DNA from 2 places in the Stenotrophomonas sp. FBCC-B152 genome. Region 1 is predicted to be linked to the other one. Evidence: predicted binding sites of a transcription regulator. Region 1 holds the regulator's gene; the other holds the start of a gene.
The links. Region 1 encodes FliA, which starts transcription of late flagellar genes. Its sites were predicted from a motif close to TAAAGTTTNNCNNNCNNNGGCCGATAA; they were not measured.
Positions count from the first base shown of each region.

Region 2: NMB40_RS15930 (methyl-accepting chemotaxis protein) is a predicted target of FliA. The motif match lies at 7,549-7,575, and genes of this name have one in related genera.

Region 1 is NZ_CP101442.1:1,487,164-1,502,154, reverse strand. Features, by position in the region: gene NMB40_RS07185 (AAA family ATPase) at 1-408, shown strand, start outside; gene NMB40_RS07180 (MinD/ParA family ATP-binding protein) at 395-1,282, shown strand; gene NMB40_RS07175 (RNA polymerase sigma factor FliA) at 1,279-2,025, shown strand; gene cheY (chemotaxis response regulator CheY) at 2,042-2,434, shown strand; gene NMB40_RS07165 (protein phosphatase CheZ) at 2,434-3,048, shown strand; gene NMB40_RS07160 (chemotaxis protein CheA) at 3,053-4,885, shown strand; gene NMB40_RS07155 (flagellar motor protein) at 4,998-5,738, shown strand; gene motD (flagellar motor protein MotD) at 5,740-6,732, shown strand; gene NMB40_RS07145 (ParA family protein) at 6,737-7,519, shown strand; gene NMB40_RS07140 (chemotaxis protein CheW) at 7,516-8,676, shown strand; gene NMB40_RS07135 (STAS domain-containing protein) at 8,845-9,153, shown strand; gene NMB40_RS07130 (response regulator) at 9,150-9,515, shown strand; gene NMB40_RS07125 (chemotaxis protein CheA) at 9,564-11,546, shown strand; gene NMB40_RS07120 (methyl-accepting chemotaxis protein) at 12,170-14,404, shown strand; gene NMB40_RS07115 (flagellar brake protein) at 14,572-14,991, shown strand, end outside.
Region 2 is NZ_CP101442.1:3,466,729-3,481,719, reverse strand. Features, by position in the region: gene NMB40_RS15975 (CocE/NonD family hydrolase) at 1-1,386, shown strand, start outside; gene NMB40_RS15970 (M23 family metallopeptidase) at 1,452-2,084, shown strand; gene NMB40_RS15965 (DNA-3-methyladenine glycosylase) at 2,102-2,713, opposite strand; gene NMB40_RS15960 (RNA polymerase sigma-70 factor) at 2,713-3,600, opposite strand; gene NMB40_RS15955 (RNA polymerase sigma factor) at 3,716-3,979, shown strand; gene NMB40_RS15950 (LysR family transcriptional regulator) at 3,970-5,004, shown strand; gene NMB40_RS15945 (SDR family oxidoreductase) at 5,133-5,888, shown strand; gene NMB40_RS15940 (Ohr family peroxiredoxin) at 5,921-6,427, shown strand; gene NMB40_RS15935 (bestrophin family protein) at 6,459-7,466, shown strand; gene NMB40_RS15930 (methyl-accepting chemotaxis protein) at 7,604-10,132, shown strand; gene NMB40_RS15925 (excinuclease ABC subunit UvrA) at 10,202-12,838, shown strand; gene NMB40_RS15920 (TlpA family protein disulfide reductase) at 12,870-13,475, opposite strand; gene NMB40_RS15915 (protein-disulfide reductase DsbD family protein) at 13,472-14,991, opposite strand, start outside.

The sequences.
Region 1 (14,991 bases):
CGCCTGAAGGACTACAAGCTGGTGCTGATCGACACCGCCGGCCTGGGCCCGCGTGACCGCGCCCTGGCCGCCCAGCTGCAGTGGCTGCGCGCCGCGCCGCAGATCCGCACCCTGCTGGTGCTGCCGGCCAACACCAGCTTCGGCGACATGGACGAGGTGGTCCGCCGCTTCAGCGGCGCCAACCCGCAGGGCGTGGTGCTGAGCAAGCTGGACGAGACCGGCCGCTTCGGCACCGCCCTGTCGGTGGCCGTCGACCACCGCCTGCCGATCACCTGGGTCACCGATGGCCAGGACGTTCCCGAAGACCTGCACCGGGCCAGTGCTGCCAATCTTGTACTTCGCCTTGAAGATTTGCGCCGCGCGGCCGATATGCCCTGCAACCCGGAGTTGAACCATGCCGTCGCGTGAGTATGAAAACCTGACCAGGACCTTCCCGTTGTCGGCCACCCGCAGCCAGCCGCTGGGCCCGGTCCGCACCATCGCCGTCACCGGCGGCAAGGGCGGCGTGGGCAAGACCAACGTGTCGGCCAACCTGGCCGTGGCGCTGGCCGACATGGGCAAGCGCACGCTGCTGCTGGATGCCGACCTGGGCCTGGCCAACATCGATGTGATCCTGGGCCTGCAGCCCAAGCTGACCCTGGCCGACCTGGTCGCCGGGCGCTGCACGCTGGATGAAGTGATCCTGGAAGGCCCCGGCGGCGTGCTGGTGGTGCCGGCCGCGTCCGGCCGCCGCCACATGGCCGAACTGCAGCCGGCCGAACACGTGGGCCTGGTCAACGTGTTCTCCGAACTGGAACGCGACCTGGACTTCATGGTGGTCGACACCGCCGCCGGCATCACCGACGGCGTGCTCACCTTCTGCCAGGCCGCCCAGGACACCGTGGTGGTGGTCTGCGACGAGCCGGCCTCGATCACCGACGCCTATGCCCTGATCAAGGTGCTCTCGCGCGAACGTGGCGTGGACCGCATCCAGGTGGTGGCCAACATGGTGCGCGACCCCAACGAAGGCCGCGTGCTGTATGAAAAGCTGAGCCGGGTCTGCGACAAGTTCCTGGCCGATGTCTCGCTGAACTACCTGGGCTGCGTGCCGCAGGACGACTGGCTGCGCCTGTCGGTGCAGCGCCAGCAGCCGGTGGTGAAGGCCTACCCGTCCAGCCCGTCGGCGCAGGCGATCGCCGAGATCGCCCGCCGCACCGCGCGCTGGCAGGCCCCGACCGAGCCGCGCGGCGGCGTTGAATTCTTCCTGGAACGCATCCTCAAGCAACGCGGGGTGACCGCATGAAAGGCGCCGCACAATACAAAGAGGTGCAGCGCGCCGCAGCCAACGAGTGCATTGCCCAGCACTCGGACCTGGTCCGGCGCATCGCCCACCACCTGGCCGCACGCCTGCCGGCCAGCGTTGAAGTCGACGACCTGATCCAGGCCGGCATGATGGGCCTGATCGAGGCCTCGCGCAGCTACGACGCCGACCAGGGCGCCTCGTTCGAAACCTATGCTTCGATCCGCATCCGCGGCTCGATGATCGACGAGATCCGCCGGGGCGACTGGGTGCCGCGTTCGGTGCACCGCCGTGCCCGTGACGCCGCCTCTACCATCCGCCGGCTGGAGCAGAGCACCGGCCGTGCCGCCAGCGCCACCGAAGTGGCCGCCGCGATGGACATGCCGCTGCCCGATTACCTGCGCCTGATGGAAGACGCCGCGCGTGGCCAGGTGCTGAGCCTGGAATCGCGGATCGAAGACCAGGGCGAGCTGGATACCGTCGCCCAGGGCGGCCCGACCCCGCAGCAGGTGCTGGAGCGCGGTGAGTTCGGCCGCGAACTGGGCAATGCGATCGGCCTGCTGCCCGAACGCGAACAGCTGGTGCTGTCGCTGTACTACGAGCAGGAACTGAACCTGAAAGAGATCGGCGCGGTGCTCGGCGTCAGCGAGTCGCGCGTCTGCCAGATCCATGGCCAGGCAGTGCTGCGCCTGCGTGGCCGACTGAAGATCTTCGAGGCGGCCGACGCCGGCCTCGAGAACACTTGATACCGAGGAAAGTGCTTTGAACAAGAACATGCGTATCCTGATCGTCGACGACTTCTCGACCATGCGTCGTATCGTCAAGAACCTGCTGGGCGATCTGGGCTTCACCAATACGGCCGAAGCCGAGGACGGGCATGCCGCGCTGGCCCTGCTGCAGAGCCAGCCGTTCGATTTCGTGGTCACCGACTGGAACATGCCGGTCATGACCGGTATCGACCTGCTCAAGGCGATCCGCGCCGACGCCAAGCTCAAGACCCTGCCTGTGCTGATGGTCACCGCAGAAGCCAAGCGTGAGCAGATCATCGAAGCCGCCCAGTCCGGCGTGAACGGCTACATCATCAAGCCGTTCACGGCTGCGACCCTGGAAGAGAAGCTCGGCAAGATCTTCGAGCGCCTGGCGGCCAGCGCCTGATGGAAACCCTTCGCGACAAATCGGCGCTGGTGCAGCGCCTGCAGGATGCCCTGGCCGCGCTGGAAAGCGGTGACGAAGCCGGTTGGCGCCGGGAAATCGACGCCCTGGCCGCGCTGCGCACCCAGCCGATGATGGCCGGGCTGAACCGGCTCGCCCGCGAGCTGGGCCAGGCGCTGGGCGAACTGCCCACCCTGCCCAGCGAAGCCGGCGAGCTGGACGATGCCTGCGCGCGCCTGGACCACGTGGTGGCGATGACCGAACAGGCCACCCACCGCACCCTGGACCTGGCCGAGGAATGCCGCGCGCTCACCGAGCAGCTGCGCGCCAACGGGCTGAGCCCGGACCAGGACCAGCAGCTGGACCGCATCCGCCACAACCTCACCGAGATCGCGCTCACCCAGAGCTACCAGGATCTCACCGGGCAGATCATCCGCCGCGTGGTGGGCATCGTGCGCCGCGTGCACGAAGGCTTCGGCGCGCTCGGCCTGCCGCCGCCGGACGACAGCACCCACAAGCGCGACAACGGCCTGGCCGGTCCGGCCGTGAGCGGCCTGGACCGCCATCAGGTGTCGCAGGTGGACGCCGACGACCTGCTTTCCGATTTGGGGCTTTGAAACCATGAGTGCTGTTCCAGACGACATTGCTGCAGACTTCATCCTCGAGGCCCAGGAGATCCTGGATCGCCTCGGCGAACAGCTGGTGTCGCTGGAGCAGTCGCCCCAGGACAGCGACCAGCTCAACGCGGTGTTCCGCGGGTTCCACACGCTCAAGGGCGGTGCCGGCTTCCTGGGCATCCAGGCCATGGTCGAGCTGTGCCACGCCGCCGAAGAAACCCTGGGCATGGCCCGTTCGGGCCAGGCCGTGCTGCAGGCCCACCACTTCGACGCCGGCCAGCAATCGCTGGATTACCTGCAGTCCATGCTCGATTCGGTGGCCGCCGGCACCGAGCCGGGCTATGCCCCGCCGGAGCTGATCGCGCAGTTCGACGTCAACGGACCGGCCACGCCGGCCCCGGTCGCGGCGGCCGCCGCCTCCAGCGGCGAGCTGATCACCGACGATGAGTTCGAGGCCCTGCTGGATACGCTGCACGGCGGCGCGGCACCGACCGCCGTGACGAAAAAGAAAGACGACGGCCTGATCGGCGAAGATGAATTCGAAGCGCTGCTCGACCAGCTGCATGGCGGCGCCGCCCCCGGCGCGCAGCCAGTGGCTGCCCCCGCACCCGCCCCGGCCATCGCACCGCGCCCGGTCGCCGCTCCGGCACCGGCCAAGCCGGCCGCCAACAAGCCGGTGGCCGAAGCCGAGCACACCGTGCGCGTGGATACCAAGCGCCTGGATGCCATCGTCAACCTGATCGGCGAACTGGTGCTGTCGCGCAACCGGCTCAAGACCCTGCGCGCGCGCCTGCACGACGAAGAACTGGACCGCGCCGTGTCCACCCTGGACATCGCCACCGCACGCCTGCAGTCGGCGGTGATGCGCACCCGCATGCAGCCGGTCGGCAAGGTGTTCTCGCGCTTCCCCAAGGTCGCCCGCGACGTGGCCCGCAACCTGAAGAAGGAAGTGGAGCTGGAACTGATCGGCGCGGAAACCGAACTGGACCGCAACCTGGTCGAGGCCCTGGCCGACCCGCTGGTGCACCTGGTGCGCAACGCGATCGACCACGGCATTGAAATGCCGGAGCTGCGCGAAGCCCAGGGCAAGAGCCGCAGCGGCAACGTGCGCCTGTCCGCACAGCAGGAAGGCGACTACGTCAGCATTGAAGTGCAGGATGACGGCGCCGGCATCGATCCCGAACGCCTGCGTGCCAAGGCACGCGAAAAGGGCCTGATCGATCCCGAAGCCGCCGCCCGCCTGACCAGCGAGGAATGCCTGCACCTGGTGTTCCTGCCCGGTTTCTCGACCAAGCAGGAAGTCACGGATATCTCCGGCCGTGGCGTGGGCATGGACGTGGTGCAGTCGCGCATCCGCGAACTCAGCGGCCAGATCCAGATCCAGTCCGAACTTGGCCGTGGCAGCCGCTTCATGATCCGCGTGCCGCTCACCCTGGCGATCCTGCCGACCCTGCTGGTGCAGGCCGGCGAGGATGTCTACGCGCTGCCGCTGGCGCGTGTGATGGAAGTGCTGCACGCACCCAACACCTCGCTGGGCTGGTTCGACGGCCGCGCCGTGCTCGACCGCAAGACCCACACCCTGCCGCTGGTGGACCTGCGCCACTGGCTGGACGTGGATCCGGCGCCCTCCCCGCTGCTCACCATCGTGGTGCTGCAGGCCGGTGAAGCACGCTTCGGGCTGGTGGTGGACCAGGTGCGTGGCCGCGAGGAAGTGGTGATCAAGCCGCTGCCCAAGGCCCTGCGCGGCCTGCGCGGCTACGCCGGCGCCACCCTGATCGGCGACGGCCGCATGTCCCTCATCCTCGACGTGGACGGCCTGCGCACCCCCCACGATTGAACCAGGGCACCGAATCGCCAAGGCCCCCCCCGCGTAGAGCCACGCCCTGCGTGGCTGAACCCCCGATAGCCCCGCAACTCAAGTACCCCCCACGCAAGCCGATATCGGACAAATGGACAGACTCAGCCTCATTGGACTTTTCCTCGCCCTGGCCTCGCTGGTCGGCGGCAGCATCCTCAAGGGTGCCGGGCTGGCCTCGCTGTGGTCCCCTGCCGCCTTCGTGATCGTCATCGTCGGTACCCTCGCCGCCATCCTGCTGCACACCTCGCCGGCCGTGTTCAAGCACGCCTTCAAGATCGTGCGCTGGGTCGTGCGCCCGCCGGCCAGCGACCGCGCCGAGCTGATCCGCCAGATCGTGGAATGGAGCAACATCGCCCGCCGCCAGGGCCTGCTCGGCCTGGAAGCCCAGGTCGATGCCCAGGACGACCCGTTCCTGCGCAAGGGCCTGCAGCTGCTGGTGGACGGCGTGGAGCCGGAAACCATCCGGCACATGATGGAAATCGAACTGGGCAGCCAAGAAAGCCAGGACCTGGCCGCGTCCAAGGTGTTCGAAGGCATGGGCATCTACGCGCCTACGCTGGGCATCATCGGCGCCGTGCTGGGCCTGATCGCGGTGATGAAGAACCTGGCCGACCCCAGCAAGCTCGGCCACGGCATCGCCGCCGCGTTCACCGCCACCATCTACGGCATCGCCTCGGCCAACCTGCTGTTCCTGCCGGTGTCGGCCAAGCTCAAGAGCGTGATCCACCACAACAGCCGCGACCGCGAAATGATCATCGAAGGCCTGATCTCGATTGCCCAGGGCGAGAACCCGCGCAACATCGAGACCAACCTGTCGGGGTTCCTGCACTGACATGGCCCGCCGCAAAGCCCACGAAGAGCATGCCAACCATGAGGCCTGGGCGATTCCCTACGCCGACCTCATGACGCTGCTGCTTGCCTTCTTCGTGGTCATGTACGCCATCTCCTCGCTCAACGAAGGCAAGTACCGGGTCATGGCCGACGCGCTGACCACTGCATTCGGCGGCGCGCCGCGCACCATCAACCCGGTGCAGGTCGGCAACCAGCAGGTGCAGGGCGGCGGTTGGGACAGCCCGTCGGTGATCAAGGCCGGCAACCGCGTCGGCCCTTCCGCACCGTCGCCCAGCAACGACCCCACCCTGCTGCCGGCGATGGCCTCGCAGATGCGCATGCCGGTATCGGTGCACAACCAGCAACAGCTGCAGGCCGCCGAGCGCCAGCTCAACAGCATCGCCGACCGCCTGACCGCTACGCTGGCACCGCTGATCGACCGCGGCATGATCACCGTGCGCCGCACCGAGCTGTGGATCGAAGTGGAGATCAACAGCGACATCCTGTTCACCACCGGCTCGGCCACGCTCGACGTGCACGCACGCGACACCCTGTCCTCGCTGGCGCAAGTGCTGCACGACGCGCCCAACGGCGTGCGCGTGGAAGGCCACACCGATGACGTGCCGATCGCCACCGCGCTGTTCCCGTCCAACTGGGAACTGTCGGCCGCGCGTGCGGCCAGCGTGGTGCACCTGTTCGCCGACCAGGGCGTGCAGCCGGCGCGGCTGGCGATGGTCGGCTACGGCCAGTTCCGCCCGCGCGAAGACAACACCAGCGTGCAGGGCCGCAACCGCAACCGCCGGGTGATGGTCATCATCCTGGCCGACACCGCGCAGGGCGTGGACCCGCTGGGCCCGCAGCTCACCGCCGAAACCGGCACCGCGCCGGCACCGGCCACGCCCTCCCCCGTTTCCCCCCTCGCGCCGGTGCAGCTGCCACCGGTGCCGGCCGGCAGCCGCGTTGGCGCCGCCGTTCCCCCCGCAATGAAGGAGTAAGCCGATGCGTATCTGGGCAATCGCCAACCAGAAGGGCGGCGTGGGCAAGACCACCACCACCCTCGCGCTCGGCCGCGGCCTGGCCGCCCTGGGCCACCGCGTGCTGCTGATCGACCTCGATCCGCATTCCTCGCTGACCCGCGCCTTCGGCGTGCCGCTGGATCCGCCGCCGGCCGGCGTGCTGGAGCTGTTCGGCACCCCGCCGGCCGAACTGGGCAGCCTGGCCCACCACAGCCAGGTGCCCGGGCTGGACTTCATCTGCGCGCAGGCCGCGCTGGCCACGCTGGAACGGCGCAGCGCCAACCAGCCCGGCCTCGGCCTGGCCCTGCAGCACGCGATGGCGCGCCACCAGGGCCAGCACGACTACATCCTGCTCGACTGCGCGCCCACCCTGGGCCTGCTGATGATCAACGCATTGGCTGCGGCCGACCGCCTGATCATTCCGACCCAGGCCGAGCCGCTGGCCCTGCACGGCCTGGATGGCATGGTGCGTACCGGCGAGATGGTCGAGCGTTCGCGCCGCCGTCCGCTGCCGATGTCGATCCTGCCCACCCTGTTCGACCGCCGCACCCGCGCCGGCAACGAAACGCTCAAGCAGATGCAGGACCGCCACGGCCACCGCGTCTGGGAAGACGCGATCCCGGTGGATACCCGCATCTGCAACGCCGCCAGCCTGACCGTGCCGGCGACCTCCGATGACTACCCCGGCCGTGGCCTGGCCGCGTACCGGCGTGCGCTGGAATGGATCCTGGCCGACGACGCGCTGCAGATGGAGCGCGCGGCATGAACAGCACCGGCGTACTCGACGACTATCTCGAGGAACTGCTCGGCGATGCCGTGCCCGTGACTGCCGTGGCGATCGCCGACACCGAAGACGCCAGCGACGTGGCCGAAGCGATCCGCGCGGAATTCACCGCTGACAACGACGCACCCGCCTTCGACACCCCGACCTCACCGGGCGCACCGGCCGCCATGGCGCTGCTGGACGAGTTGATGAACGATCCGGCGCTGGGGCCCGTGGTGGAGGCTGCTCCTGCGGCTGCGGTGTTCGATACGCCCACCTCGCCGGGCGCGCCTGCCGCGCTGGCGCTGCTGGACGAGCTGCTCAACGACCCAGCGCTGGGCCCCGTCGCGGCTGCGCCGGCGTTCGAAACGCCCACCTCACCCGGCGCACCGGCCAACCTTGCGTTGCTGGACGAACTGCTCAACGACCCGGCCCTGGGCCCGGTCGAGGTCGCCGCGACGCCGGACGCCTCGCGCCCCAGCTGGGACGACCTGCCGGCCGAAGCGCTCCACGACACCCTGCCGGTGGCCGTGGCCGCTCCTGTGCGCGCGGCGGTCCCGGCCGCCGTCCCCGCACCGGTCGCACGTGCTGCACCGCCGCCGGCACCCGTGGCCGCACCGCGCCCGGCGCCTCCCGCTCCCGCTCCCGCCTCCTCTGGTCGCCCGAGCAGCTGGCAGGAACTGCAGGCACAGGCCCGCAACCCCGCCTCCAGCCCCCGTGGTGACCGCCGCGCCAGCGAGCGCACCTCGCGCTGGCTGCGCCTTCGCTGCGGCCCACAGGCCTACGCGCTGGAGCTGTTGAAGGTGCAGGAGGTGGTGCTGCCGGTACCGCTGCTGCCGCTGCGCGGCACTCCGTCGGCCATGCTGGGCATCATGAACCTGCGCGGCCAGGTGGTGCCGGTGATGGACCTGGGCATCCACCTGGGCACCGGCCCCGCCCGCGACGACGCCAACACCCGCATCGTGGTGCTGGAAGAGGACGGCGAAACCATGGGCCTGCGCGTATCGGCCGTGGAAGACGTGGCCAACCTCACCGATTCGCAGATCGAACCGCCCGACACCGCGCGCATCTGCCAGATCTCCAACGATCTGTTCCGTGGCGTGGCGCGGGTAACCGCCCAGCCGATGATCCTGCTGGATGCCACGCAGTTGTTGAATTGATTGGATGTGTCCGTGGCTACGTGGGACACGCATGGCGTGTCGCTACGGCGGCGTAGGGACACGCCATGCGTGTCCGCGGGATGCCCGGCGGCTTCGGAACAACCCCCGCCCTAAAGGTTTCCAGAAATACGCCGTTATAGACCTCGGAACCGTTTGTCCGGAGCAACGATGAGCACTGTGGCCCTGGGTGATGATCTCGGAATCGAGACCAGCACCGAGCTCAAAACACGCCTGGCCCCCTTGGTGGACCAGGGCGGCGACCTGACGCTGGATGCCAGCCAGGTGGGCCGTATCCATACCGCGTCGGTGCAGGTCCTGTGCGCGTTCGTCGAGGCCCGCCGCCAGGCCGGCCACCCGACCGCGTTCGACGGCTGCACGGCCACCTTCCGCGATGCCGCGCGCCTGCTCGGTGTCACCCAGGCCCTGGGCCTGGACGCAACCCATGACAACCTGAAATCTGTGGAGAACGCGGCATGAGCGCACGTATCTTGGTGGTGGACGATTCGGCGTCAATGCGCCAGATGGTTTCCTTCGCCCTCACCTCGGCCGGCTTTTCCGTCGAGGAAGCCGAAGACGGCGCCGTCGCACTGGGTCGGGCCAAGGGCCAGCGCTTCAACGCGGTGGTGACCGACGTGAACATGCCGAACATGGACGGCATCTCGCTGATCCGCGAGCTGCGCCAGCTGCCGGACTACAAGTTCACCCCGATGCTGATGCTCACCACCGAATCGGCTGCCGACAAGAAGTCCGAAGGCAAGGCGGCCGGTGCCACCGGCTGGCTGGTCAAGCCGTTCAACCCGGAACAGCTGGTCGCGACCGTCCAGAAAGTCCTGGGCTGATCCCCACCCGCCTTCCCCTCCCCCTTTGGTAACCGGACCCGAACGCCCATGAGCATGGACCTGCAACGCTTCCACGCCACCTTCTTCGAGGAAAGCCGCGAGGGCCTGGACGCGATGGAAGCGGGCCTGCTGGCACTTGAATCGGGCCAGCAGGATCCGGAAATCATCAACTCGGTGTTCCGCGCTGCGCACTCCATCAAGGGCGGCGCCGGCACCTTCGGCTTCGACGCCATCGCCGCGCTGACCCACGTACTCGAAACGCTGCTGGACGAACTGCGCGCCGGCAAGCGCGCGCTGGAAGCGGCGGCCGTGGATGCCATGCTGTCCTCGGTGGACGTGCTGCGCGCCCTGCTGCGCGAAGCGGAACACGGCCAGCCGGCCGATCCGCAGGCCGTGGCCGCGGTCAAGGCACGCCTGGAAGCGGTGCTGTCCGGCCAGGCGCCGAGCGCCGCCGCGCCGGTTGCCGCCAAGGTCGATGACACCCCCGAAGCGTGGCAGATCGGTTTCGTACCGGCGCCGTCGCTGTTCATGAGCGGCAACGATCCGCTGCGCATCATCCGCGAACTGGAACACCTGGGTTCGCTGCAGGTGGCCGCGCGACTGGACCGTTTGCCCGGCTTCGACCAGCTCGACCCGCTCGAAGCCCACCTGGCGTGGGACCTGGGCCTGGTCGGCAAGGTGCCGCGCAGCAAGATCGAAGACACCTTCGCCTGGGTCGTGGACGACTGCGAACTGGACATCCGTCCGGCCGCACCGCCGAGCCTGGCCACCAGCGCCCCGGCAGCCGCCGCGCCTGCCGCAGCCGTGGCCGCCGCACCGGCAGCACCTGCGGCAGCAGCCGCACCTGCGGCCACCAGCGAAGCAGAAACCTCCATCCGCGTCGCCGTGGAAAAGGTCGACGCGCTGATCAACCTGGTCGGCGAACTGGTCATCACCCAGGCCATGCTCAAGCAGGTCTCGCACGCGCTGGACCCGGTGCATGCCGAACAGCTGTTTGCTGGCCTGGACCTGCTGGAACGCAACACCCGCGACCTGCAGGAAGCGGTGATCGGCGTGCGCATGCTGCCGGTGGACGCGGTGTTCCGCCGCTTCCCGCGACTGGTCCGCGACCTCTCCTCGCGCCTGGGCAAGCACGTGCGCCTGCGCACCATTGGCGAAGGCACCGAGCTGGACAAGGGCCTGATCGAAAAGATCGCCGATCCGCTGGTCCACCTGGTCCGCAACTCGATCGACCACGGCCTGGAAATGCCCGACGTCCGCCGCGACGCCGGCAAGGACGAAACCGGCACGATTACCCTGGCCGCATCGCACCAGGGCGGCCATATCGTGATCGAAGTCAGCGACGACGGCCGCGGCCTGAACCGCGACAAGATCCTGGCCAAGGCCCTCGAACGCGGCTTGGCCGTGCCCGACAACCCCACCGATGCGCAGGTCTGGGACCTGATCTTCCAGCCCGGGTTCTCCACCGCCGATGCCGTCACGGATCTGTCCGGTCGTGGCGTGGGCATGGACGTGGTCCGCCGCAACATCCAGGCGCTGGGTGGCGAAGTGCAGCTGGAAAGCAGGGCCGGCAATGGCACCCGCGTGCTGATCCGCCTGCCGCTGACCCTGGCCATCCTCGACGGCATGACCGTGGCGGTGGCGGGCGAAACCGTGATCCTGCCGCTGGCATATGTGCTGGAAGCACTGCAGCCGCAGCCGGAAGACGTGCGTTCGATGGCCGGCGAAGGCCGTGTGCTGCGCGTGCGCGGTGAATACCTGCCGATCCTGTCGCTGAGCGAGTACTACGGCTTCGGCCGCCGCACCCACGATGATTCGCTGGTGGTGGTGGTGGAAGGCGATGGCCAGAAGATCGCGCTGGAAGTGGACGAACTGGTCGGCCAGCAGCAGGTGGTGGTCAAGAACATCGAGAACAACTACCGGCGTATCAGCGGTGTGTCCGGTGCGACCATCCTGGGCGACGGCCGCGTTGCGTTGATCGTGGATATCGGCGGCCTGGTGCGTTCGCTGCGGGTGCCGCAGGCGGCGTAAGCGCCACGGGCCCTGCCCGCTCGAAACGCCCCCGCTTGATGACGGGGGCGTTTTTTGTTCTGCACGCATGATGGGCGGCTTCGGTTCGCTCTAAACGTTGGACCCGTTGTGGCAACCGTTCGCGCGTCGGCTTCGGACGCTTGGGCCGCGCTGCGCGCGGTGTCCACGCAGGGCGTGGACCTACGAACTGTTACGTGCGCAGGACGATCACGTAATCAACGTCAAAAACGGGCGCGACGCCTTTGCGCCCTGCGCGACCGATGTAACCGAATGCGTAGATCCACGCCCTGCGTGGATGCTCTTCGTTCCGGCGCCATGAACGCCTGGTTGCAAACCGTGATGTCGGTCGGGGCCGATACGGTCGCGTATCGGTGACCCATTCGCCACCGCATGGCGAAACCATTGGTATTGCTTGCTTTCGCAACCATCGGCCGGAATCCGCGCCGCTGCGTGGGCCGCGAAAAAATGTGACATCGCGCACTCAAGAAACCGCCATGCGCCGCCGTTATCCGCAATAGCGATGAGACGTTCATTGCCCGCCTGACGCCCCACCGCCTTGCTGCTTCGACCTTTCGCCCAGCACCCCACGGCTGTGCGCCCCCGCCCTGCCCGGAGTTTCCCGCATGAAGTGGTTCCATGATCTGCCCATCAGCCGCAAGCTCGCGGTCGGGTTTGCCCTCACCACCCTGATGACGATCGCGCTGGGCGTGTTTGCCCTGGTGCGCCTGAACAGCGTGAATGCCGAACTCGCCGAAATGGCGAGCAATGACATTCCCTCCGTCCAGCACCTGGGCGAAGTGCGCGCGCAGCTCGGTGAATTCCGCACCTTCGAACTGGCCCAGCTGACCATGCTGGACCAGGCCGACAAGGTGGCCGACTACAACAAGCGCATGGACACCACGGCCAAGGCCGTGCGCGACGAGCTGCAGGCCTACGCCGCGCTGCCGGCCGGTGACCAGGAGAAGGCGCTGTACAAGAAGGTCGCCGCCGACCTGGAGGTCTACTTCGCCGCCAATGCCGAAATGCGTACAGCCGTGGCCGCCGCCGATGGCGTGCTGGCCCAGCAGATCTCCGATGAGAAGTCGCGCCCGGCGCGCCGCAAGATGTTCGACGACCTCAAGGAACTCGGCGCCTTCAGCAGCAACCTGATGCAGGCCAAGATCGCCGACGCCAACGCCACCCACCGCACCAGCGTGGTGGCCATCCTGGTCACCATCGGCCTGCTCTCGCTGCTGGCCATTGCCATGGGCGTGGTGATTTCGCGCGCCATCACCGGCCCGATCCGCCAGGCCATGCACGCCATCCAGTCGGTGGCCCGCGGCGACCTGTCGGTGAACATCGCCTCCAGCACCACCGCCGATGAAGCCGGCCGCATGCTGGCGGCCACCCGCGACATGACCCTGATGCTGCGCCGCTTCTCCAGCGAAACCCAGCAGATGGTGGAAATGCACGCCGGCCCGGACATCAGCCACCGCATCCCGGAAGACTTCCCGGGTGTGTACGGCCAGCTGGCCGTGGGCGTGAACACGGTGATCTTCGAGCACCTGGATTCGATCAAGGACGCCATCAACGTGCTCAACCAGTACGCGGCCGGCGACCTGTCGCAGAACGCGCGCCGCCTGCCCGGCACCCGCGCGATCCTGCACGAATCGATGGACGCGGCAAAGGCCAGCCTGCTGGCGATCAACACCCAGATCCAGAGCCTGGCCCAGGCCGCGGCCGCCGGCGACTTCAGCCAGCGCGGCGACGCACTGCGCTTCGACCACGACTTCCGGGTCATGATCGAGCACCTCAACACGATGATGGAAGTGGCCGACGGCAACCTGTCGCAGCTGTCGCACCTGCTGCAGGCCATCGCCAACGGCGACCTTACCGCGCGCATGCAGGGCCAGTTCCACGGCGTGTTCGCCAGCATGCGCGACGATGCCAACACCACCGTGGCCCAGCTGACCCAGATCGTCAGCCGCATCCAGCACGCCTCGGGCAGCATCAGCACCGCCGCCGGCGAAATCGCATCGGGCAACAACGACCTGTCGCGCCGCACCGAACAGCAGGCCGCCAACCTGGAAGAAACCGCCGCCTCGATGGAGGAACTGACCTCCACCGTGCGCCAGAACGCCGAACATGCCCGCCAGGCCAACCAGCTGGCCATCGGCGCGCACTCGGTGGCTTCGCAGGGGGGTGAAGTGGTCGGCAAGGTGGTCAGCACCATGCACGAGATCGACGCGTCCTCGCGCCGCATCGCCGACATCATCACCGTCATCGACGGCATCGCCTTCCAGACCAACATCCTGGCCCTGAACGCGGCCGTCGAAGCGGCCCGCGCGGGTGAACAGGGCCGTGGCTTCGCCGTGGTCGCCTCCGAAGTGCGCACCCTGGCCCAGCGTTCGGCCAGCGCGGCCAAGGAGATCAAGGGCCTGATCGACGAGTCGGTCGGCAAGGTCGCCGAAGGCTCGGCGCTGGTCAACCAGGCCGGTGCGACCATGGGCGAAATCGTCGCCTCGGTCCAGCGCGTGACCGACATCATGGCCGAGATCTCGGCGGCCTCGCAGGAGCAGTCGGCCGGCATCGAGCAGGTCAACCAGACCGTGATGCAGATGGACGAAACCACCCAGCAGAACGCGGCGCTGGTGGAGGAAGCCACGGCGGCGGCCCGTTCGATGGAAGAACAGGCCGGCCACCTCACCGATGCGGTGTCGCTGTTCAAGCTCGAGGGCCAGGCCGCCCCGGTCGTCGCCGCCGCACCGGCAGCGCGCCACGCCGCCCCGGCCCGCCCGCGTGCACCGGCCGCCCCGGTCCGTCGCGCGGCGGTGCGCGAGCCGGTACTGGCCAACGAAGGCGACTGGCAGGAGTTCTGATCCTCGCCACCGTCCGCCCCTGACACCACCCCGCTCCGGCGGGGTGGTTTTTTTCGGCGATCGCACCGCTACACACATTGGCCCTACATTATTGTGAACTGCTGCCGATAAACGGACAGAGACCTGATATCGCACGATATCCGTACCCGCCCAACGCAGCAGAGTCCATGTCCGAAGGCAGCCTTGACCCCCATGACGCATCCCATGCCGCCCACGAAGACGGCACGGACGATCGTTACCTGGTCCGCAACCCCCGGCAGATCCGCCAGCTGCTGCAGGCGCTGATCGACCAGCGCTCGCTGATCAACGCGCACCTGGGCGGTCGCGACCAGTCGTTCCCGACCGCGATCCTGGAACTGGACGAGGACGACGACTGGCTGCTGCTCGACGGCAGCCCGTCCGAGCCGGCCAACCGCGCCGCCGAAGACGCCGGCCACCTTCTCTGCTTCGCGCAGCTGGACCGGGTGATGGTCCGCTTCCGCCTGGACCACCTGGAACGCACCGGCGGCCACCGCCACGTCGCCTTCCGCGTGCCCTTCCCGACCGAACTGGTGCACCTGCAGCGCCGCGAACTCTATCGGCTGGAA
Region 2 (14,991 bases), 2.0 Mb from region 1:
GACTGGATCAGCCGGCAGCCGTGGAACGATGGTCGAGTGGTGATGTACGGCGGCAGTTACAGTGGCTTCGCGGCATGGGCGGCTGCCGGACACGCGCACCCGGCGCTGAAGGCGATTGCGCCCTATGTGGCGGCCATTCCCGGGTTGGGCCTGCCCATGGAGAACAACGTATTCCTGTCGGCTAACTATGCCTGGCCGTTCTACGTGGCCAACACCCGGCTGCTGGACAACGACACCTATAACCAACGCGCGCGCTGGGATGCGTTGACCGAGGACTGGTATCGCTCCGGTCGCCCATACCGGCAGATTGACCAGGTCGATGGCACCCCCAACCCGTGGCTGCAGCGCTGGCTGGCGCACCCGGCTTACGACCACTACTGGCAGGCCATGGTGCCGTGGGAAGAAGACTACACACGCATTACCTTCCCGGTATTGTCGATCACCGGCTACTACGATGATGGCCAGATCTCCGCGCTGGAGTACTTCAAGCAGCACTACCGGCATCTTCCCGGCGCCGACCATCGGCTGCTGATCGGACCGTACGACCACTTCGGCACGCAGGCCCTGGTCAAGGCAATGGAGCTGCGCGGGTACACCGTGGACCCGGCTGCGCAGTTCGATACCGAGGCCATCACCTTCCAGTGGTTCGACCACGTCCTGCGCGGCGCGCCGCTGCCGCCGCTGCTGGCGGGGCGGGTCAACTACGAGCTGATGGGCGCCAACCGCTGGGAGCATGCCAATTCACTGGACGCCGCTGCGGGTAGCTATCGCACCTTTCATCTGTCCAGCGAGCGCGATGGCGGCCAGCACCGGCTCAGCGGGACGGCGCCGAAAACGGACGCCGTGCTGAGCCAGACCGTCGATTTCGCCGACCGCAGCAGCCAGCGGCACTCCTACTATCCCTATCCGATCGTGCGCGACGGTCTGCCGGACGATGGCGGGCTGTCATTCGTCAGCACGCCCTTTGCCCACCCGATGGACGTGGTGGGCAGCTTCACGGGCGAGCTGAAGGTGCGTATCAACAAGCGCGATGTCGACCTGACCGTGAGCCTGTACGAACTGATGCTGAACGGAAAGGTGATGCAGCTGTCCTACTACGTGGGCCGGGCCAGCTATGCCGCCGACCAGACCACCCGCCACCTGCTCCAGCCCGGCACCTGGACCCGCCTGCCGCTGCAGCGCACGCGCATGACCGCGCGGCGGATGGCAGCCGGCAGCAGGCTGCTGGTGATCGTCGATGTGCTCAAGGATGCCCAGCACCAGGTCAACCACGGCACCGGGGGCGATGTCAGCGATGAATCGGCGGCCGATGCCGGCGAGCCGCTGCGGATCGACTGGCACCCTGACAGCGTGCTGCGGATCCCGTTGCGTGCGGCGGGCCCGTAGGTGTCCAGTGCCGTCATGCCTGTGCGTACAGGTGCCGTGTACATGCCGTCTGCGATGCTGGGATCATGAATTCACCATCAGGCCCCGACTTCGACACCGCCGCTACGGCGCCCGACAGCCCGCGTTCGCGAGCGTTCGCCCTCCGCCGCTGGCTCATCTGGTTGGCAGTGCCGGTGCTGCTGGGCATAGCGCTGCTGGCAGTGTGGAACAGCGAATGGCTGAAGGCACCGCGCGCCCTGTGGGAACTGGCGCGCATGCCGGCGCCCACCACCTTGCCGGTGCCGGTGGAAGGCGTGGCGGCACGGCGCATCGCCGACACGTTCGGCGCGCCGCGCGGGCGCGATCGTACCCATGCCGGGGTGGATATCTTCGCCAAGCGCGGCACCCCGGTGCGCAGCGCAGCACCAGGCGTGGTGGTGGCGGTGCGCGACAGCGGGCTGGGCGGTCGCCAGGTCTGGGTGGTGGGGCCGGCGCGCGAGCGCTACTACTACGCGCATCTTGAGGAGTGGCGCGAGGGGCTGGCCGAAGGCGAGGTGGTCAGCGAAGGCACCGTGCTGGGTTACGTCGGTGACAGTGGCAATGCCGCCGGTACGCCGCCGCACCTGCATTGGGGGATCTACGGCGCCGACGGGGCATATGATCCGTTGCCGCTGCTGAAGGCGCACGGCACGACCAACGGTCGTGCGCTACCCCGGTAGGTAACGACCGTTGGTCGTTACGCCTTTGAACGTGGACCGGACACGTGCGCATGCCCGCGCACATGCCAGCGCCACGGGAACTCCACGGCGCGGCTGATGCCGATCCGGGGCCCGGCCACCGGATCATCCGGTGGCGGCGTACCGTCCGACACGATGCGGATGCCGCGATCATTGCTGACCAGGTCCGCACCATCCAGCGCCTTGGTGATACCCATCGCCTGCGACAGCCGCCCGGGGCCGCTGGCCAGCTCACGGTCGCGGCAGATGGCGGGCCGCGCCTCACGGATCAATTCCAATCCCTGCACAGGTTCCAATGCCCGCAACAGCACGCCCCAGCCCTGGCCGACCTCACCGCAGACCGCGTTGCTGCCCCAGTGCATGCCGTAGGTGAAGTAGACATAGAGATGGCCGCATTCGCCAAACATGGTGGCCGTACGCGGGGTCATGCCCCGGAACGAATGCGCGGCCGGGTCCTGGTCACCGGCATAGGCCTCGACTTCCACGATGCGGCCGGCGCGGCCGTCGTCGCGCACCAGCAGCTTGTTGAGCAGCTCCGGCGCGACCTCGGTCGGATGGCGGCGGTAGAAGCTGCGCGGCAGCGTGCGCCAGCGCGACGGCGGCAGGGTCATCAGCGCAGCGCCGGCTGTTGTGCGGCCACGATCCGCGCCAGCTTGTTCGGATTGCGCTGCACCAGGATCTGGGTGATGCGCTCACCATCGGTATCGAACGACATCGCCGAATCCAGGTGCCCGCCAAAGTAACGCAGCACCCCCATACGTCCGTTGATGAACGCGGGCACCATGCGCAGCTCGGCGCGACGCCGCAGGGTGGGTGCGAACAACAGCTGGGCAATACGCGCGCCACCAAGCATCGGCTTGGGGAAGCTGCTGACGAAGCCGCCCCCGTCGCCGATCAGCTGCGCGGAGGTATCCATCAGCGCGATCATCGACTTCAGGTCGCCCTTGTCCAGCGCATCGGTAAAGGCCTGCAGCAGTTGCTGGTGGGTGCGGTGCGGCACCGCATGCAACGGGCGTTCTTCGCGCAGGCGGGTGCGGGCGCGGTGCACGATCTGCCGGCAGGCGGCTTCGCTCTTGCCCAGGATGCTGGAAATTTCCGGATAGTCGCGGTCGAACACATCGTGCAGCAGGAACGCGGCGCGTGCTTCGGGCGCCAGCCGTTCCAGTACGGCAAGGAACGCCACGGAGAGATCGCTGGCCGCTTCGTGCAGGTGCTCGGGCGTGCTGGCATCGTCGGTCAACACCGGTTCGGGCAGCCAGATGCCCACGTAGTGCTCGCGGCTGCGGCGGGCCATGCGCAGCTCGTCGATGGCGATACGGGTGGTGGTGGCGACCAGCCAGGCTTCAAGGTTCTCGATGGCGTCGCGGTCGGTGCCGTTCCAGCGCAGCCACACCTCCTGCGCGACATCTTCGGCCTCCGCCATGGAGCCCAGCATGCGGTAGGCCACGCCGAGCACGCGCGGGCGCAGCTGGGTGAAGCGGTCGAGGGAGGTATCCATGGCGGCATTCAACACGAGCACGCGCCGCAGGGACAGTGCCGTGAGCAGGACACTGCACCGCACGCGGGTTGGCAGGGACCTGTCACAGCGCGCTGCGCTGGTCCGTCTGCCTTGCATGAGCACCTCATCCACTGCCGATGCCGCAGGCCTGCCACGTCCCGCCGACCAGGTGTGGACGACGTTCCTGTCTGCGCTGGAGGCGTTGCCTGCCGATGCCCGCCTGCTGCTGTTGCTGCATGACGTGGCGGGTGCGTCGATCGAGGAGCTCATGCCGTTGCTGGGGTTGCCTGCTGCTGAATGCAGGCAACGGCTGGAAGCGGCCCACGCCTGCCTGCGCGCGCATGCGCGCCACCTTGGAGCGCCGCCCGCATGTCCTTGACTGATCCGGCCACCGTAGACGACGGTGTCGACCCGCTCACCACCGGCTTTTCGGCCAGCTACGCCGGGGTGATGGCGTTCATTGCCGTGGCCCACGAAGGCAGCTTCTCGCGCGCGGCCGACCGGCTCGGCATCGGCCGCTCGGCGGTCAGCCGCAGCGTGCAGAAACTGGAGGGACAGCTGGGCGTGCGGCTGTTCCTGCGCACCACCCGCTCGACCTCGCTCACCCGCGAAGGCGAGCTGTTCCATGATGGCTGCCGGCCGGGCGTGGACCGCATCCTGCAGGCCCTGGAGGAGATGCGCGACCTGCGCGACGGGCCGCCCCGTGGGCACCTGCGGGTCAGTGCCACGCATGGCTTCGGGCGCAAGGTGATCGCGCCGTTGCTGTCGGCATTCCGGGCCCATTTCCCGGACGTCACGCTCGAACTGCAGCTGGAGGAGCGCCCCCTGGACTTGGCCGCCGACCGGATCGATGTGGCCTTCCGTGATGGCGTGCTGGAAGACAGCGAGGTCATCGCCAAGCACCTGATTCCCATGCAGCTGCTGGTCTGCGCCGCACCGGACTACGCGGTGCGGCACGGCCTGCCGACCACGGTGGGCGAACTGCCCGCGCATGCCTGCATCAGCCAGCGCCAGGCCAACGGCCGGCTGCAGCCGTGGGAGTTCCGCGTGGAAGGACGACCGCTGAGCCTGGCACCTGCGTCGGCGCTGGTGTTCAACGACGCAGACCTAGCGCTGCAGGCGGTCCTGCAGGGGCAGGGCCTGGCCCAGCTGCCGAACTACCAGGTGCGCGCCGCGCTGGATGCCGGTCTGGCCGTCAGCTGCCTGGACCAGTACGCCGCCGACGACCGCGGGCACTACCTGTGCTACCTCAGCCGCCGCCAGCTGCCCAAGCGCATCCGCGCGTTCATCGACTTCATCACCAGCGAGGTGCGTGCGCTCGATCTGGACGTGGTGACCCATTGGGAAAGCGTGCAGCAGGCCAGTGCGCCGGCGCGCGACATCGACGCCGGCGCGTGGCAATGAACGCCATTGGTGCCTGACAGGCAACAGTGCGCGTCCGCGCGCGGACCTACTGCCGCCGCAGCGGCCTGCCTAGCATCGTCACATGCCCCGGCCCCCCGGGGTCCTCCTTCCCCTCCTGGAGCAACAACATGAAGATCCTGGTCATCGGCGGCACCGGCCGCATCGGCAGCAAGGTCGTCGACCGCCTGCGCGCGGCCGGCCACGACATCGTCGTTGCCGCGCCGTCCACCGGCATCGACATCATCAGCGGCGACGGCCTGGACGCGGCCATGGCCGGTACCGACGTGGTCATCGACCTGGCCAACTCGCCGTCGTTCGAAGATGCCGCGGTGCTGGCCTTCTTCCAGACCGCCGGGCGCAACATCCTGGCCGCTGAAGCGAACGCTGGCGTACGCCATCATGTTGCCCTCTCGGTCGTGGGCACCGACAAGCTGGCGGCCAGTGGCTACTTCCGCGGCAAGATCGCGCAGGAGACGCTGATCCGTGAGGCGGGCATCGCCTACACGATCATCCATTCCACCCAGTTCTTCGAATTCCTGCCGGGCATCATCCAGTCCGCCGGCGACGCGCTGCGCCTGCCCACCGCGCTGGTGCAGCCGATCTCGGCCGAGGATGTGGCCGAGGCCGTAGCGGCCGTGGCACTGCAGCCGCCGGCCAACGGCGTGGTGGAAATCGCCGGCCCCGAGCGCGCACCGATGGACGAGCTGGCGCAGCGCTTCCTGGACCGCACCCAGGACCCGCGCCGGGTGGTGGGCGATGCACAGGCACCGTACTTCGGCGCGCAGCTGCAGGACGACACGCTGGTGCCGGTGGGACAGGCGTGGTTGGGCCGGCAGGGCTTCGATGGCTGGCTGCAGTCATCCGGGTTGGTCCGCAGCAACTGATTGCCCGTCCGCCCGCACCTCGTGGAAACGTCATGTCCGACCTGAAGCCGCCGTCGCCCGCCGTTCTCGACAAGTACCGTGGCGACGAGGTGCGCCCGCTCTACACCGGCCGCGTGCGGGTGAGCGGCGGGGAGACGGGTCACGGACGCGCTTCGGGCGTGGTCGTCTCCGACGATGGCGCGTTGGCGCTCGAGCTGCGCCTGCCTCCCTCGCTGGGCGGACCAGGGGGCGGCAGCAACCCCGAGCAGCTGTTGGCCGCAGGCTATGCGGCCTGCTTCCACGGCGCGATGAACCTGCTGGCCAGCCGTGCCGGGCTGGTGCTGGTGGATGCCTGCATCGAGGTGGCGGTGACCTTCTCGCGCGATCCCATCGACGGCCTGTACCTGCTGTCGGCCGAGGTGGAAGCATACCTGCCCGGGTTGGAGGCGGGCGTGGCCGCCGAGCTGGTGCGCAACACCGAACGTGTCTGCCCCTACGCAAAGATGTTCCGCAACGGCATCACCCACGTGGTGAGCGTGGTGCCTACCGCCGCGCCCTGAGCGGCGTTTCCCCCTGCTGGAGAACACCCTCATGCACGCTGGCCGCTCCTACACCTTCACCGAATTCCTGCTGTGGACCCGCCGCCCGCTGTACCTGTTGATCCTGCTGGATGTGGCGCTGGTGGCGCTGTACCAGCTTGGCGGGCTGCACTGGCTGGCGGTGCCTTGGAACGTGATCTTCATGCTGGGCACCAGCGTGGCGCTGATTGCCGGCTTCAAGAACACCCAGACCTACAACCGGTTGTGGGAAGCGCAGCAGGTATGGGCCTCCATTACGGCGGCGAGCCGCCTGTGGGGCACGATGAGCCGTGACTACGTGGCCCATCCCGAACACACCCGGCGGCTGGTGTACCGGCACCTGGCGTGGCTGACCGCGCTGCGCTACCAGATGCGCGAAACCAAGCCCTGGGAGACCGTGCAGCTGGCGCCCAACGTTGAGTACCGCAAGCGCTATGACGTGCCGGAAAAGGTGCGCACGCTGGATGCCGAGCTGATCAAGTACGTCACCCCCGAAGAGCGCTCGCGCATCCTGGGCGCTGGCGGCAAGGCCACCGAAGTACTGTCGCTGCAGGGCGCATCGCTGCGCCAGCTGCTGGATGCCGGCGATATACCGCAGGCCAGCTTCGCCGAGCTGCAGCGCGTGCTGCGCGACCTGCACGACCAGCAGGCGCGCAGCGAACGGCTGAAGAACTACCCCTATCCGCGCCAGTACGCGGTGATCAACGTGATCTTCGTGCGCATCCTGTGCCTGCTGCTGCCGCTGGGCATGATCGACCTGCTGGCCCCCATGAACGATACGGTGGGCGGGGCGATGGCCGGGCACATGGTGTGGCTGGCGATTCCGCTGAGCGTGCTGGTGTCGTGGATGTATGCCGCGCTGGACCAGGTCGGCGAAAGCAGCGCCAATCCGTTCGAGGGCGGGGCCAACGACATTCCGATCTCGCAGCTGTGCACCTCCATCGAGCTGGACCTGCGCCTGCTGCTGGATGAGCGCGACATTCCGGCGCCGCAGGCCCCGGCCAGCCCCATCGTGATGTAGCCGACCGTCATCGTGCGGTCTTCAACGCCCGCTACAACGTAGGCACTGCGCGGACAGGGCGGGATGCAGATGGATCCCGCCCTAAAGTCCAGGCGAATGCGGCCGATACCGATGCGTCCTTCTGCCTGGAGTGCGTCATGTCGGCCATCCCCCGCCGTGTGCTGTCGTCCCTTGCCCGCCGGGCTGAACCCCTGCGCCGGCTCAGCGTGGCGCGCAAGTTGAAAATCAGCCTGGCGGCCTGCGCAGCGGGCCTGCTGCTGGTGGCCGCCGTCTACGCCTGGACAAGGTACAACAGCGAACGCGCCGCCGACACCTTCGCCACCCATCAGCAGGCGACCAGCCTGATGGCGCTGCTGGGCACCCAGGTGGCCGATGCCCGTCGCCTGCAGACCCGCTACGCGGCGAGCTTCGACGACGCCGACCGCGAGGCACTGCAGCAGGCGCGCCAGCGCCTGCAGGTGTCGCTGGAGGCACTGCAGCGCGCCGCGGCCGCCAACGGCAATGCGGCTTCACTGAAGGCGCTCGCCTCCCGCATCGGCGAGTTTGCCGAGGGCATCAACGCGCTGAACGCACGTGTGGATGAAATGGGACGGGGCGAGGCCGGGTTGCGCGCGCAGCTGGAGGCCGTCGCCACTGCGATGGAGGCCGAGCTGGCCGCCCTGCAACGGCCCGCACTGGAGGCCCAGTGGCAGGCCATCCGCCGGCAGGAAGCGCTGCTGCTGCTCACCGGCGACTCGACCCATGCCGACCGCGCCAGCGAAGCCAAGCTGCCGTTCGAACTGGCGCTGGCGGCGCCGGGCGTGCCGGTGGCCGCACAGGACACGCTTCGCGCCGCGATGGACAGCTACCAGGGCGCACTGCTTGGCTACACTGCCGCGCGGGTGGGGCTGGATGTGGAAGCGCAGTCGCTGGCCGATACCGCTGCACAGATCGCGCCGTCGCTTGAGCAGGTGCAGCGTGCGCAGGCAACGGCGCTGGAGGCCGCGCGTGGGCGGCTGCAGGCACAGGCAAGGGCGATGACGGTGGTGTTCGCGGTCACGCTGCTGCTGGTGGCCGCGTTGCTCATCGCCACGCTGCTGCTGACCCTGCAGGCGGTGCAGCGGCCGATCGCCAACACGTTGCGCTTCGCCGAGGACATCGCCGAGGACCGGCTGGATACGGTGCTGGTCGTGCATAACCCGCACGATGAATTCGGCCAGCTGGCGCAACGCCTGCGACATATGCAGGAACGACTGCGCGGCCGGATCGAGGCAGAGCGGGCCGCCGCGCGCGATAACACCCGTGCGCGCCAGGCACTGGACAGTGCCCAGACCGGCTTGATGGTGCTGGAGCCGGATGGCCGCATCGGCTTCCTCAACCATGCGCTGTGCAGTGCGCTGGGCTGCGCGCCCGGGCAGTGGCAGGGCCAACCGGCGCAAGGGCTGCATCCGGTGTTTGCGGTCGTCGCCGGGCAGCTGCAGCGCGGCGATGCCAGCACGCACGAAATCGAGCAGGGCGGAATCCGCTACCAGCTGGTCATCAACCCCATCCTTGACCACGGCCAGCTGCTGGGAGCTGCGGTGGAATGGCGCAGCCGCGCGCTGGAAACCACGGTCGAAACCGAAGTGGCCGCGCTGGTGGACGCCGCCGCGCAGGGCCAGCTGCAGGCGCGCATCGCGGTGAACGACAAGCAGGGCTTCGTGCTGACCCTGGCGGTCAGCATCAACCGCCTGCTGGATACCTTCCAGGGCAACCTGGCCGGGCTGCAGGCGCTGCTGTCCGGGCTGGCGCATGGCGACCTGGGCGTGCGCATGCAGGGCGAGTACCAGGGCGTGTTCGCGCAGATGCGCGACGATGCCAACGCCAGCGTGGCGCAGCTGGCCGACATCGTGGCGCGCATCCAGCACGCCACGTCGGCGATCAACGGCGCAGCTGGCGAGATCGTGGCCGGTAACCGTGACCTTGCCGAACGCACGGAACGCCAGGCGGCGCATCTTGAAGAAACCGCGTCCTCCATGGAGGAACTCACTGCCACCGTGCGCGAGAACGCGGAGTCGGCGCAGCAGGCCAACCTGCTGGCGATGGATGCCGCCGCCATTGCCGCGCAGGGCGGCAACGCGGTGGCACAGGTGGTGTCCACGATGCACGACATCGCAGGCTCCTCGCGGCACATCGGCGACATCACCGGGGTGATCGACGGCATCGCCTTCCAGACCAACATCCTTGCCCTCAACGCTGCGGTGGAAGCCGCACGGGCCGGCGAGCAGGGCCGGAGCTTCGCGGTGGTAGCGGGCGAAGTACGCCTGCTGGCCCAGCGCAGCGCCGATGCAGCGCGCCAGATCAAGCAGCTGATCGAGACCTCGGTGGAGACGGTCAACGCCGGTACCCGCCAGGTAGGTGAGGCGGGCGCCACCATGCGCCGTATCGTCGGCAGCGTGGAGCAGGTCACCGCGATCACCGCGAGCATCTCGGCGGCCTCGCAGCAGCAGAACATGGGGATCGAGCAGGTAGGCAGGACACTGCTGCAGATGGATGGCAGCACGCAGCAGAACGCGGCGATGGTGGAAGAGGCCTCGGCGTCCGCGCAGGCGATGCAGCGGCAGGCGGCGCTGTTGTCCCAAGCGGTGGCGGCGTTCGTGCTGGCGCGGCCTGCTGCTGTGCGCGGGACTCGTCCGGTTGTCGCGTGATAGGTTCGTGATTGCGGTGTCTACGTGGGCCGCCCAACGGGCAGCGCCACCGACGGTATGCTTCTCCCCATGAGCACACGTCGAAAAGCACCGTCCCCCGCCCACACGGGTAACGCATTTGTCCGCGTTCGCGGCGCGCGCGAACACAACCTGAAGAACGTCGACGTGGACATCCCGCGCGACGCGCTGGTGGTGTTCTCCGGCATCTCCGGTTCCGGCAAGTCCTCGCTGGCGTTCGGTACGCTGTACGCCGAAGCGCAGCGCCGTTACCTGGAGTCGTTGTCGCCGTACGCGCGCCGCCTGATCGACCAGGTGGGCGTGCCCGACGTGGATGCCATCGAAGGCCTGCCGCCGGCGGTGGCGCTGCAGCAGCAGCGCGGCACCGCGAGCGTGCGATCCAGCGTGGGCAGCGTGACCACGCTGTCCAGCCTGCTGCGCATGCTGTATTCGCGCGCAGGTACGTATCCAGCCAAACAGCCGATGCTGTACGCCGAAGACTTCTCGCCGAACACACCGCAGGGCGCCTGCCCGAACTGCCATGGCCTGGGCCACGTGTATGAAGTGACCGAACAGTCGATGGTGCCCGACCCCTCGCTGAGCATCCGCGAGCGCGCCATCGCCGCGTGGCCGCCGGCGTGGCACGGCCAGAACCAGCGCGACATCCTGGTGACGCTGGGCTACGACGTGGACATTCCCTGGCGCGACCTGCCGAAGAAGCAGCGCGACTGGATCCTGTTCACCGAGGAACAGCCGGTGGCGCCAGTGTATGCCGGCTTCACCCCGGCCGAGACCCGTGCCGCGCTGCGCCGCAAGGAAGAGCCCAGCTACATGGGCACCTTCAGCGGGGCGCGCCGTTATGTGCTGCATACCTTCGCCACCACCCAGAGCGCCATGATGAAGAAGCGCGTGGCGCGCTACATGGTGGGTACGGTCTGTCCGGTCTGCGACGGCAAGCGGCTCAAGCGCGCCGCGTTGTCGGTGACCTTCGCCGGCATGGACATCGGCGCGCTGTCCCGGCTGTCGCTGGCGGCCATGGCCGAGGCGCTGCGGCCGGCGGCGGAGGGCCGCTTCGATGCACCTGCGAAAGGTGCAACGCGCAGCCGCGCCGCCGGCCGCAAGGCCGAACAGCAGCGCGTGGCGAAGGGCGGGCTGCTGCACGGTGGCAGCAGTGACGTGCGCCGCACCCCGGACCTGTCAGAGGAGAAGCGCATCGCCGCCCAGCGCATCGCCCACGATCTGGTGGAACGCATCGGCACCCTCGAAGCGCTGGGGTTGGGCTACCTGTCGATGGACCGCGCCACCCCGACGCTGTCGCCGGGTGAGCTGCAGCGGCTGCGCCTGGCCACCCAGATCCGCTCCAGCCTGTTCGGCGTGGTGTACGTGCTGGATGAGCCCACTGCCGGTCTGCATCCGGCCGATGGCGAGGCCCTGTACGACGCCTTGGACCAGCTCAAGGCGGGCGGCAACACGCTGTTCGTGGTGGAGCACGATCTGGAGATGCTGCGCCGCGCCGACTGGCTGGTGGATGTCGGTCCCGGTGCCGGCCAGCACGGTGGGCAGGTGCTGTACAGCGGTGAGCCCGAGGGGCTGCGCGGCGTCGCCGCCTCGGCCACTGCACCCTACCTGTTCGGCAATCACGACCGCGCCACCCGCAGCCCACGCACGCCTGCCGGCTGGCTGGAGCTGCGCGGCATCCACCGCAACAACCTGCATGGGCTGGATGCGCGCTTCCCACTGGGCACGTTCTGCGCGGTTACCGGTGTCTCCGGCTCGGGCAAGTCCAGCCTGGTCAGCCAGGCGCTGGTGGAGCTGGTGGGTGAGTACCTGGGCCATGAGCCGGTTGCACCCGAGGCGGACGATGAGCTGCCACAGCCCAACCGGATCGAGCGCACCCGTGGCCGCCTGCATGCCGGTCACACGGCAATCAAGCGCCTGGTGAACGTGGACCAGAAGCCGATCGGGCGCACGCCACGTTCCAACCTGGCCACCTATACCGGCCTGTTCGACCACGTGCGCAAGCTGTTCGCCGGCACCCGCATGGCCAAGGCACGGCGCTACAGCGCCAGCCGTTTCTCCTTCAACGTGGCGCAGGGCCGCTGCGAAACCTGCGAAGGCGAAGGCTTCGTGCACGTGGAGCTGTTGTTCATGCCCAGCGTGTACGCGCCATGCCCGACCTGCCATGGCCAGCGCTACAACGCCAAGACACTGGAAGTGGAATGGAACGGCCGCAGCATCGCGCAGGTATTGGCGATGACGGTGGAAGAGGCGCTGGCATTCTTTGCCGACGAAGCGGTGGTGCAGCGCCCGCTGCAGCTGCTGCGCGACATCGGGCTGGGCTACCTGCGGCTGGGCCAGCCGGCCACGGAACTGTCTGGTGGCGAGGCGCAGCGCATCAAACTGGCCACCGAGCTGCAGCGCAGCCAGCACGGCAACAGCCTGTACGTGCTCGACGAGCCCACCACCGGCCTGCACCCGGCCGACGTGGACAAGCTGATGGCGCAGCTGCATGGGCTGGTGGATGCGGGCAACACCGTGGTGGTGGTCGAGCACGACCTGCGCGTGGTGGCCGATGCCGACTGGGTGATCGATGTGGGGCCCGGGGCGGGCGAGCAGGGCGGGCAGATCGTGGCCACGGGCACGCCGGAGCAGGTGAGCCGTTCGAAAGACGGTAAGACGGCGACGTACCTGCGGCGATTCTTCGCCTGACCGGGCATCCGTGCCTACCAACGGTAGGCACCTACCGCGCAGGCGCCCCGGCGGTAGGTACCGACCGTTGGTCGGTACTGCCCACCCACCGTTCAACTTCTCCCTCGGCGAACGGCCCCAGCTTCTGCCTGACGATCTTCCCGTCGGCGCCCACCAGCACTGTGTAGGGCAGCAACCCCTGCGCATTGCCCAGGCGCACGCTGGCGTCATCCGGTGCAGGCTGCTCGATCACGATCGGGTACTTCACCGGCACGCGGTCAAGAAAATCGCGTACGCCGTCCGGCGTATCGATGGCCAACCCCACCACCTGCACGCCATCGGCCGGCTGTGCGGCGGCGAATGCGGCCAGCATCGGCATCTCTTCCACGCACGGGCCACACCAGCTCGCCCACACGTTGATCAACAGGGGGCGGCCACCGAAGCGGTCGAAGTCCACCGGCGTGCCCTCCACGTCCGGCAGGGTGATGGCCGGCATCGGATCGCCGGGCCGGGCCGGCACGGCGGCCGGCCGATCCACGGCGGCAAACCTGGGTTCCTGTGGCGCACGCCCGACGTAGTACACGCCGGTACCCAATCCCAGCGCCGCCGCCAGCGCCGCCACCACCATCAACGATGTGCGGGGCGGCGGGGTGCTCATCGCGCGGTGCGCAGCAGCGCTTCTTCCACCAGTGCCTGGGTCAGCACGGTGGGCAGCACGGTCGGTGGTGCGCCGGGGCCGTACACCACGTACAGCGGCACGCCCACGGCCTTGTGCTCTTCCAGGAACGCGGTGATCTCCGGGTCCACGTTGGTGTAATCACCGCGCATGTACACCGCGTTGGTACGGCGCAGGGTTTCCTCGAAACCATGGGTGCCCAGCACCGCGCGTTCGTTGGCCTTGCAGGTCACGCACCAATCGGCGGTCATGTTGACGAACACCACGCGGTTGTCCTGGCGCAGCCGGTCGAGCATCTGCGGCGAATAGGCCACCACGTTGTCGGCGGCCGCCAGCGCGGCCTTGGCCGGTGCAGCGATGCGGGTCACGCCCCACACCGGCACCAGCGCGCCCAGCAGGAGCACCAGCGCCAAGGCGGCGCCGACGCGCTGGCTGCGCCAGCGGCTGCGTTCGAACCACCACAGCGCAAGGCCCAGCACCACCAGCCCGGCCAGCACCAGCGCCATCGCATCCACGCCACGCTGCTTGCCCAGCACCCACAGCAGCCACAGCGCGGTGGCATACATCGGGAAGGCCAGCACCTGCTTCAGGGTTTCCATCCACGCACCCGGGCGCGGCAGGCGCTTGGCCAGCGAGGGCACGAAGCCGATCAGCAGGAACGGCAGCGCCAGGCCCAGGCCCAGCATCAGGAACACCAGCATCGCCGGCACCGCCGGTGCGGTGAAGGCATAGGCCAGCGGCGCCCCCATGAACGGTGCCACGCACGGGCTGGCCACCACGCAGGCGAGCACGCCGGTGAAGAAATCGCCCATCGGCCCGCTGCGCGAGGCCAGCGACTGGCCCACGCCGCCCAGGCTGCCGCCCAGGGTGAACACCCCGGACAGGCTCAGGCCCACGGTGAACATCAGGTACACCAACGCGGCGATGAACCACGGGTGCTGCAGCTGGAAGCCCCAGCCTGCGGCCTGCCCGGCGGCGCGTAGCGCCAGCACCAGCGCGCCGATCGCGGCGAACGCCACCAGCACGCCGGCGGTGTACCAAAGCGCATGGCTGCGCGCGCGCTGGCGGCTTTCACCGCTCTGCGCCACGCCCAGCACCTTCAGCGACAGGATCGGCAGCACGCACGGCATCAGGTTGAGGATCAGGCCGCCGACCAGTGCCAGCAGCAATGCGGTGACCAGGGTGACCGGCGCGGCACTGCCGCTGGCACCCGGAGGACGCGTGCGCTGGTCGTTGTCGGCGCTGGCGTCCGGCGTGCCGTCGGCGGGCAGCTCCAGGGCCGGTTCGTTCGGGCGGATCAGCATCGGCTGGGTCGCCATGCCGGTAGCCTCGCGCGCCTGCGCGCGCTTCTCGCGCGACACCAGCGGCGCGATCACTTCGCTGCGGCGTGCTTCTTCATCCGCGCTGGCGTTGACCTTGCCGGCCGGCAGCGCCAGCTTCACCCGCCGGGTCATCGGCGGGTAGCAGATGCCATCGGTCTGGCAGCCCTGGAAGGTGA